2 regions of the Streptomyces sp. CRCS-T-1 genome follow, and region 1 is predicted to be linked to the other one. Evidence: riboswitches for the same ligand, from Rfam matches in the RefSeq annotation. Region 1 holds a riboswitch; the other holds the start of a gene.
What was found. A riboswitch is a leader RNA that binds a small molecule or an ion and turns the genes downstream of it on or off. The one in region 1 is predicted to bind glycine.
Positions count from the first base shown of each region.

Region 2: it holds a riboswitch for glycine, as region 1 does, so the genes downstream of both, gcvT (glycine cleavage system aminomethyltransferase GcvT) here and gcvP (aminomethyl-transferring glycine dehydrogenase) in region 1, are expected to answer to the same signal.

Region 1 is NZ_CP101651.1:7,202,147-7,206,954, reverse strand. Features, by position in the region: gene NNW99_RS32655 (molybdopterin-binding protein) at 1-272, shown strand, start outside; gene gcvP (aminomethyl-transferring glycine dehydrogenase) at 340-3,225, opposite strand; glycine riboswitch at 3,402-3,497, opposite strand; gene NNW99_RS32645 (PRC-barrel domain-containing protein) at 3,611-3,985, shown strand; gene NNW99_RS32640 (DNA polymerase IV) at 4,002-4,808, opposite strand, start outside.
Region 2 is NZ_CP101651.1:2,367,011-2,371,818, reverse strand. Features, by position in the region: gene glyA (serine hydroxymethyltransferase) at 1-591, opposite strand, end outside; gene gcvH (glycine cleavage system protein GcvH) at 606-983, opposite strand; gene gcvT (glycine cleavage system aminomethyltransferase GcvT) at 1,140-2,315, opposite strand; glycine riboswitch at 2,436-2,537, opposite strand; gene NNW99_RS10360 (AAA family ATPase) at 2,720-3,388, shown strand; gene NNW99_RS10355 (enhanced serine sensitivity protein SseB) at 4,042-4,808, shown strand, end outside.

The sequences.
Region 1 (4,808 bases):
CCCCGGGCACCGTCGTACGCGCCTTGGTGAAGTCGACGGAGGTCGCGCTGGCCACGGCCCCCGTCGAGGGCCTGTCCATCCGCAACCGCCTCCCCGGCACGATCACGGGCATCACGGCCGGTGACGCGATGGCCTCCGTCCGGATCACCGTCGAGGGCGGCGAACTGACGGCGGCGATCACCAAGGACGCCGCGGACGACCTCCGCCTGTCGCCCGGAACCCCGGTCGTCGCCCTGATCAAGTCGACCGAGGTGTCACTCGCCGTCGCATGACGCAAGAGCCCTGCACGGCGGAGGGGCCCCGCATCAGCGGAGCCCCTCCCTCTGACCGGTCGGTCGATCAGTCCTCGTACGCGTCCAGCGGCGGGCAGGAGCAGACCAGGTTCCGGTCACCGAAGGCCTGGTCGATGCGCCGCACCGGCGGCCAGTACTTGTCGGAGGCCGCGACTCCGGCCGGGAAGACGGCCTCCTCACGGCTGTAGGCGTGCTCCCACTCCCCGGCGAGCGCGCCGGCGGTGTGCGGGGCGCCCCGCAGCGGGTTGTCGTCCGCGGGCCACGCACCGGAGCCGACCTTCTCGATCTCCGCGCGGATGGCGATCATCGCCTCGCAGAACCGGTCCAGCTCGGCCAGGTCCTCCGACTCGGTCGGCTCGATCATCAGCGTCCCGGCCACCGGGAACGACATCGTCGGCGCGTGGAAGCCGTAGTCGATCAGCCGCTTGGCGACGTCGTCGACGCTCACGCCGGTCGCCTTGGTCAGCGGTCGCAGGTCGATGATGCACTCGTGCGCGACGAGCCCGCCGGGGCCGGTGTAGAGCACCGGGTAGTGCGGCTCCAGCCGCTTGGCGATGTAGTTGGCGCTGAGCACGGCCACCTGCGTGGCCCGCTTCAGTCCCTCGCCGCCCATCAGCCGGACGTACGCCCACGAGATCGGCAGGATGCCGGCCGAGCCCCACGGCGCCGCGGAGATGGGGCCGACCCCGGTCTCCGGGCCCGCCTCGGGCTGCAGCGGATGGTTCGGCAGATACGGCGCGAGGTGCTCACGCACCGCCACCGGACCGACGCCGGGCCCGCCGCCGCCGTGCGGGATGCAGAAGGTCTTGTGCAGGTTCAGGTGCGAGACGTCCCCGCCGAAGTGCCCCGGCTTGGCGAGCCCCACGAGCGCGTTGAGGTTGGCCCCGTCGACGTAGACCTGCCCACCCGCCTCGTGCACCTGCGCGCAGATCTCGGAGACATGCTCCTCGAACACGCCGTGCGTGGACGGGTAGGTGATCATCAGCACGGCCAGCTCGTCACGGTGCTGCTCGATCTTCGCCCGCAGATCCTCGACGTCGATCTCGCCGTCCTCGGCGGTCTTGACGACGACGACCTTCATGCCCGCCATCACCGCGCTCGCGGCGTTGGTGCCGTGCGCGGACGACGGGATCAGGCACACGGTGCGCTGCTCGTCCCCGTTGGCCCGGTGGTACCCGCGTACGGCGAGCAGACCGGCCAGCTCGCCCTGCGACCCGGCGTTCGGCTGGAGGGACACCTTGTCGTAGCCGGTGACCTCGGCGAGACGGTCCTCCAGCTCGTGGATGAGCGTGAGGTAGCCCTCGGCCTGCTCGGCGGGCGCGAAGGGGTGCAGCTGCCCGAACTCGGGCCAGGTGACCGGCTCCATCTCCGTGGTCGCGTTGAGCTTCATGGTGCAGGAGCCCAGCGGGATCATGCCGCGGTCGAGCGCGTAGTCACGGTCGGCCAGCCGGCGCAGGTAACGCAGCATGGCGGTCTCGGAACGGTACTGGTGGAAGACGGGGTGGGTCATGTACTCGTCGGACCGCAGCAGGGCGCCGGGCAGCCCGTCCTCGGTGGCGGCGTCCAGCGCCTCGACGACACCCTCGACCCCGAACGCGGCCCATACGGCACGCAGCTGGGCCCGCGTCGTGGTCTCGTCACAGGAGATCGAGACCTGGTCGGCGTCGACGAGACGCAGGTTGACCCCGTTCCGCGCCGCGGCGGCCACGACCTCGGCGGCCCGGCCCTCGACGCGCGCGGTCAGGGTGTCGAAGTAGGCCCCGTGCACGACCTCGACCCCGCCGTGTCCGAGCCCGGCGGCGAGGACCGTGGCGTAGCGGTGGGTGCGCCGCGCGATGCTCTTCAGGCCCTCCGGCCCGTGGTAGACGGCGTACATGCCGGCCATCACGGCGAGCAGCACCTGCGCCGTGCAGATGTTGCTGGTGGCCTTCTCACGGCGGATGTGCTGCTCACGCGTCTGCAGCGCCAGCCGGTAGGCCTTGTTCCCGTCGGCGTCCACGGACACGCCGACGAGCCGCCCGGGCAGGCTGCGCGCCATCTTCTCGCCGACGGCCATGTAACCGGCGTGCGGTCCGCCGAAGCCCATCGGCACGCCGAAGCGCTGCGTCGTCCCGACCGCGATGTCCGCGCCCAGCTCACCGGGCGACTTCAGCAGGGTCAGCGCGAGCAGATCGGCGGCGACGGTGACGAGCGCCCCGAGCCCGTGCGCCTGGTCGATGACCGGCTTGATGTCCCGTACGGCTCCGGAGGCGCCCGGGTACTGGATCAGCACGCCGTTGATCTCGCGCTCGGCGATCCCGGCGGGGATGCCGTCACTGAGATCGGCGACGACGACCTCGACACCGGTCGGCTCGGCCCGGGTCTCGATCACGGCGATGGTCTGCGGCAGCGTGTCCGCGTCGACCAGGAACAGGCCCTTCTTGTTCTTGCCCAGCCGCCGCGACAGCGCCATGGCCTCGGCCGCCGCGGTGCCCTCGTCGAGCAGGGAGGCGCCGGAGGTCGGCAGTCCGGTCAGGTCGGCGACCATGGTCTGGAAGTTGAGCAGCGCCTCGAGCCGGCCCTGCGAGATCTCCGGCTGGTACGGCGTGTAGGCCGTGTACCAGGACGGGTTCTCCATGACGTTGCGCATGATCACCGGCGGCGTGAACGTTCCGTAGTAGCCGAGCCCGATCATGGAGCCGAGGACCTGGTTGCGGTCGGCGAGGGAGCGCAGCTCGGCGATCACCTCGGCCTCGCTGCGGGCGCCCGGCAGGTCCAGCGCCTCGGCGCTCTTGATCACGGCCGGGACGGCGGCGGCCGTCAGCTCGTCCAGCGAGCCGTATCCGACGTGCGCGAGCATCTTGGCGCACGCCTCGTGGTCGGGGCCGATGTGGCGCTGCTCGAAGGGAACTGCCTCTTCGAGCTCGGAGAGCGGAATGCGATGGGCGGTCATATGCGGAGGCCTCCTGGTCTGACACGACCTTCGAGGGGCACCACGGCACGGGTACCCGGACGGCCTCCCCCTCTGTCATGTCAACCTGAGAGCTTCACCGGATCGCCCGAAGGCCTCCGGCTTTCACCGTCGGTGAGGGCGGAAGCCGTGACATCCGCCCTGCTTTCCAGAGTGACCTCGTCCGTGCGGTACGTGGGCCTGAGAGATTCCGGGGAGGATTTGCTCCTTCGGCGCCTCCGATGGTGTCTGGAGGACTCTCCCGCACGGGGTCAGCAGCCGTTGTCAGCCTACCAGCGCGGTCAACGCACGAACCTTCGAGTGGCCGCCTCCTCGATTGTGCCGTTTTGTAGTGTTTACGGATGAGTTGCGACCATGTGGAGGGCCCGTGCGAACCGATATCGATCCGCGCAACTTGATCGGCCGCAAGGCGTTCGACCGCAACGGGACCAGGATCGGCACGATCGACGAGGTCTACCTCGACGACGCCACCGGCGTCCCGGAGTGGGCGGCCATACGGACCGGCCTGTTCAGCAGGGACGCCTTCGTCCCCCTCGAGCCCAGCGAGCTGATCGAGGGCGCCCTCCACGTGCCCTTCGACCGCGCCCTGATCAAGGACGCCCCGGACTTCGGCGTGGGCCGCCACCTCTCCCCCGAGCAGGAACTCCAGCTCTACCACCACTACGGCCTGGACGTCGCCGCCCCTCCCCCGCTCCAGGACCACGAGTTCGGCAAACTGGCGGGGAAGGACGAGCCGGCCTGAACCCCGGGCGAGCCGCCTAAGGGGCGACGGACCGCAGCCCCACACCCCCGGAGTCGTCGTCACCCTCCGGCCCATGGCCCCCTTCAGGGTCTCGTAACACCAGCGGCAACGGATCCGCCGGCTCCAGCTCCGGATCGTCGACCCGGAAGGTCCGCACACGCCCGGGCTCCGAGTCGGGCGTCTCGAACCGCACGGTGACCCGCCCCAGGCCGCTGCCCTGCACCCACCCGTGCCCGAACCCGGTGTGCCGCACATCGTGCCCGGCGGGCCACCGCCGCTCGGCCGGCTCGGGCTGCTCCTCGACCGGAGCCGGGGCGTGCTCCTCCACCGGGCCCTCCGTGACCGCCCGCTCCCCGGCCGCCTGGGCGAACAGGTCCTCCTGCGTGTAGTCGGCGAGCCCGCTGACACCCACTCCGAGCAGCCGCACACCGCCCGTGGTGTCGACCGAGTCCAGCAGTCTGGCCGCCGCCTCACGGATCACCCCGGGATCGTCCGTCGGCCCGCGCAGCGTCTCGGACCGGGTGCGTGTCGAGAAGTCGTACCGCCGCACCTTCAGCACGATGGTCCGCCCGGACAGCCCGGCCCCGCGCAGCCGCCGTACGCAGCGGTCGGCGAGCCGCTGCACCTCCAGCCCGACCCGCAGCCGGTCGTGGATGTCCACGTCGTAGGTGTCCTCGACCGACACCGACTTCGCTTCCCGCTCCGCCACCACGGGCCGGTCGTCCCGTGCCAGCGCCATGGCGTAGAGCCCGTGCCCGTGCGCCTTCCCCAGCAGCCGGACCAGCTCGTCCTCACCCGCCTCGGCGATCTCCTCGACCGTGGT
Region 2 (4,808 bases), 4.8 Mb from region 1:
CAGGTACGCGCCGACCTCGTCCGCGATCCGGCGGAACTCGGCGAAGTCCAGCTGCCGCGGGTAGGCCGACCAGCCCGCGACGATCAGCTTCGGCCGGGACTCCTTCGCCAGCCGCTCCACCTCGGCCATATCGACCCGGCCGTCCTCGCCCACGTGGTAGGCGACGACGTCGTAGAGCTTGCCGGAGAAGTTGATCTTCATGCCGTGGGTCAGGTGCCCGCCGTGCGCGAGGTTCAGACCCATGATGGTGTCGCCCGGCTTGAGCAGCGCGAACATCGCGGCGGCGTTGGCCTGGGCGCCGGAGTGCGGCTGGACGTTGGCGTGCTCGGCGCCGAACAGCTCCTTGACGCGGTCGATCGCGATCTGCTCGACCACGTCGACGTGCTCGCAGCCGCCGTAGTAGCGGCGGCCCGGGTAGCCCTCGGCGTACTTGTTGGTGAGGACCGAGCCCTGCGCCTCCATGACCGCGACCGGGGCGAAGTTCTCCGAGGCGATCATCTCGAGCGTGGACTGCTGCCGGTGCAGCTCGGCGTCGACCGCGGCGGCGACGGCCGGGTCGAACTCGTGCAGGGACGTGTTCAGGACGGACATACGGCTACGACCTCTCAGCCGGCGGAGAAGGCGGTGTACTCGTCGGCGGAGAGCAGGTCGCCCGGCTCGTCCGTGACGCGCACCTTGAACAGCCAGCCGCCCTCGAAGGGGGCCGAGTTCACCAGGGACGGGTCGTTCACCACGTCCTCGTTGACCTCGGTGACCTCGCCGGAGACCGGGGAGTAGAGGTCGGAGACGGACTTGGTCGACTCCAGCTCGCCGCAGGTCTCGCCGGCGGACACGGCGTCACCGACCTCGGGGAGCTGGACGAAGACGACGTCGCCGAGCGCGTTGGCCGCGTGCTCCGTGATGCCGATCGTCGAGACGCCGTCCTGGGCGCCCGACAGCCACTCGTGCTCCTTGCTGTACCGCAGCTCATTGGGGTTGCTCATGGCCTGGATTCTCCTGTACGCGCGGGAGTGCTGATGTATGTCGAGGAATGCTTGTGCATGCCGGTGAAGGGGACCGCTGGTGAGCGGGGGTGAGACGGCCCGGGACCGCGGTGGCGGCCCGCGCGCCGGTGCCTGCTTCTGGCGCTGGGCCAGTCTCTACTTCTGGCGCTTGTAGAACGGCAGCGCCACGACCTCGTACGGCTCGTGACTGCCCCGGATGTCCACGGCCACACCGGGTGTGCCGGGAGCCGCGTGCGCGGGGTCGACGTACGCCATCGCGATCGGCTTGCCGAGCGTCGGGGAGGGCGCGCCGGAGGTGATCTCGCCGATCACCTCACCGCCGGTGACGACCGGGTACCCGGCTCGCGGGACCCTACGGCCCTCGGCGACGAGGCCGACCAGGACGCGGGGCGGGTTCTGCTCGGCGCGCGCGGCGGCCTCGGTGAGGGCCTCGCGGCCGACGAAGTCGCCCTCCTTCTCGAACTTCACCACCCGGCCGAGCCCGGCGTCGAAGGGCGTCAGGGAGGTGCTCAGCTCGTGCCCGTACAGCGGCATGCCCGCCTCCAGGCGCAGCGTGTCGCGGCAGGACAGCCCGCACGGGACCAGGCCGGCGGCCTCGCCCGCCTTGGTCAGGGCCTGCCACAGCTCGACCGCGTGCTCCGGCTTCACGAACAGCTCGAAGCCGTCCTCGCCGGTGTACCCGGTGCGGGCGATCAGCGCCGGGACGCCCGCGACGGTGCCGGGCAGGCCGGCGTAGTACTTCAGGCCGTCCAGGTCGGCGTCGGTGAGGGACTTCAGGATCCCCGGGGACTCGGGGCCCTGTACGGCGAGCAGTGCGTAGGCGTCCCGGTCGTCGCGCACCTCGGCGTCGAAGCCGACGGAACGTTCCACCAGGGCGTCCAGGACCACCTGGGCGTTGGAGGCGTTGGCGACGACCATGTACTCCTGCTCGGCCAGCCGGTAGACGATCAGGTCGTCGAGGATGCCGCCGTCGGCCTGGCAGATCATGGTGTAGCGGGCGCGGCCGGGCTTGACCCCGCCGATGTTGCCGACCAGCGCGTGGTCGAGCAGGGCGGCGGCCCCGGGGCCCGTGACGGTGATCTCGCCCATGTGGGAGAGGTCGAACAGCCCGGCCTTCGTGCGCACGGCGTTGTGCTCGTCGCGCTCGGAGCCGTAGCGCAGGGGCATGTCCCAGCCGGCGAAGTCGGTCATCGTCGCGCCGAGGGCACGATGCAGGGCATCGAGCGCGGTGTGGCGGAGTTCTCCTGTACTGCTCACGGTCGGTCGTCTCCCAAGGCATAAGGCATGACGGGCGAGGTCGTTCCTCCCCATCTGTCATCGGAACCTGAGAGGTTCGCCATGACCGCGCAGGTCATCGGCTTGCACCTTGGGTGGGGCCACGCCGCTTCCCCGGACTCCGGAGGAAGGGTGCGGCCCGCTTTTCAGATGTGCCTCGCCCGCGCGGTAACGGGGCCTGAGAGATTCAAGGGAGGGACTTGCTCCTTCGGCGCCCCAGTGGTGAAACGGTGCTGGGGACTCTCCCGCGCGGATTCAAACGGCCGGTATGCAGTTGGCGGGCACATCATTGCACGCATCGTCGCGGGGTGGCAGGGGGACCACCCTGTAGCAGGGCTGTTGCAGGAAGAGGACTAAAACCAGAGACATCGGGCATTACCTTCTCTTTACACTCGGCGGGCATGGGACTCCGTACCTGGCCCCAGGGGAGGACGATCACGGTGAACAGGACCACCGCGTACGCCACGACGTCGGGCATCGCGCTGCCCGAGCAGCCGGCCGCTCCGGTGCGTGCGGTCTGCGGCCCGCAGCCCGCGCCGGTCGTCCGCGATCTGCGCGAGCGCGCCGGCCGCGGCCCGCACGCGCTGCTGTTCGGCTCCCGCGACATCGTCGTGGTCACGGGCCTGCCCGGCAGCGGCAAGTCCACGCTGATGCGGCGCACCGTGCCGGGCCGGCGCATCGACTCCCAGGACACCCGCGACCACTGGGACGGCCGCATGCCGCGCGCCCTGCCGTACGCGGTCTACCGCCCGCTCGTCCGCCTCGCCCACTACGCCGGGCTGCGCCGCGCCCTGCGCACCGGTGAGGGCGTCGTCGTGCACGACTGCGGCACCCAGGCCTGGGTCCGCCGCTGGCTCGCCCGCGAGGCCCGCCGCCGGGGCGGCACGCTCCACCTGCTGATGCTCGACGTCACCCCCCAGCAGGCCCTGGCCGGCCAGCGCGACCGCGGCCGGGGCGTCTCGCGCTACGCCTTCCTGCGCCACCGCGCCGCCACCACCCGCCTCCTCCACGAGGTCGAACGCGGCGAACTCCCCACCGGCTGCGGCTCAGCCATCCTCGCCGACCGCGACGCAGCAAACACCCTCCACCGCATCGCCTTCACGGGCTGACGCCCCGGGCGCACGGGGCTGCGTTCACGGCCCGACTGTGGTGGGCACGGGCCGGCTGTCCAGGGCTGGGGGTTGTGGTTCATGGGGCCGGTGATCCGGGGCCGGGGAGTTGTGGTTCGGGCCGGTGACCCGTGTGCACGGGGCGGTGCCGTCGGCCGGGCGTCCGGGAAGAAGGGGCCGTCCGCCGACCCCGCTGTGCGCAGGGGGGCCGGCGCGCGCCGGGGAGCACAGGCCGTCCGCGTGCGGCCCCGTGCAGCGGGCCCGCGTCCGCGGTTGGTGAGCCCGGAGGCGGGGGCGGCGGCGCGGCGGTCGGCGATCCGTGTGTATAGGACAGGCATCCGCGCGGTCGTCTGCGCCGGACAGCCCAGCCCATCCGCATTCCGGCCCTGAGCCGTGTGCACGCGGCAGGCGCCTGCGGTCGGTGCGCCGCGCACAAAGCCCGTCCGCCCGCAGCCCCGGCCGTGTGCCCGCGGCACGCATCCACGGTCGGAGCACCCCCCACACACAGCCCGTCCTCCCGCCAGGATTCGGCAGGCCCGGGGCCGCCGTCCGGCCACCCCCGTCACCAGTCATGCTTCACGGGGTGGCAGCCCCCCGTTCCCGAGCCGCTAGCCTTTCAGTCACAGCAGTGGTTTCAGGCAGGCGGTAGGCAGATGGACTTCCCGGCGGACTTCTCCGCGGACTTCCCGGCGCAGACGCAGACACACCCGCACGGCGGATGGCCCGGCAACGAGCTGGAGGAGGTGCTCTCGGCCTCCCTCGGTGCCGGGCCGTCCGCCGGCGGGCGGATCGTCGAGGTGCTCGGCCGGAGCTTCGTGTGGATCCCGCTGCCCAGCGGCGGCGGCCCGCAGAGCGGCCCCCTCGATCTCCCCGGCATCGAGATCGAGGGCCAGGCGTACGTGCCGGTGTTCAGCTCCGAGGAGCAGTTCCGCCAGGTCGTCGGCTCGCACATGTCGTACACCATCGCGCCCGCCGTGGAGTTCGCCCGCGGTCTGCCCCCGCACGCGGGGATCGCCATCAACCCCGGCGGCGTCGTCGGCGTCCCGCTCCCGCCGCCGGCCGTCGCCGAGCTGTGCCGGGCCGGCCGGACCCCGCTGGACGGCCCCGCGAGCGGCGGACGGGTCCGCCTCTTCGAGCCCGACTGGCAGGACGACCCGGTGGACTTCCTCGCCGCCGCCTCCGCCGAGTTCGAGGCGATCGGCGTCGTCGTCACCGCCCGCCGCTGCCTCGCCGCGATCGAGACCGCCGACCCGGTGATGTTCGTCGGCGTCGAACTCTCCCAGTGGGAAGGCGACCTGCGCGCCCTCCCGCTGGACGCCCTCACCCGCGCGGTCACCGAGTCCCCGGCCCCCTGGCCCGTCAACCTGGTGCTCCTGGATGTGGCGGAGGACCCGGTGGGCAATTGGATGAAGGACCGGGT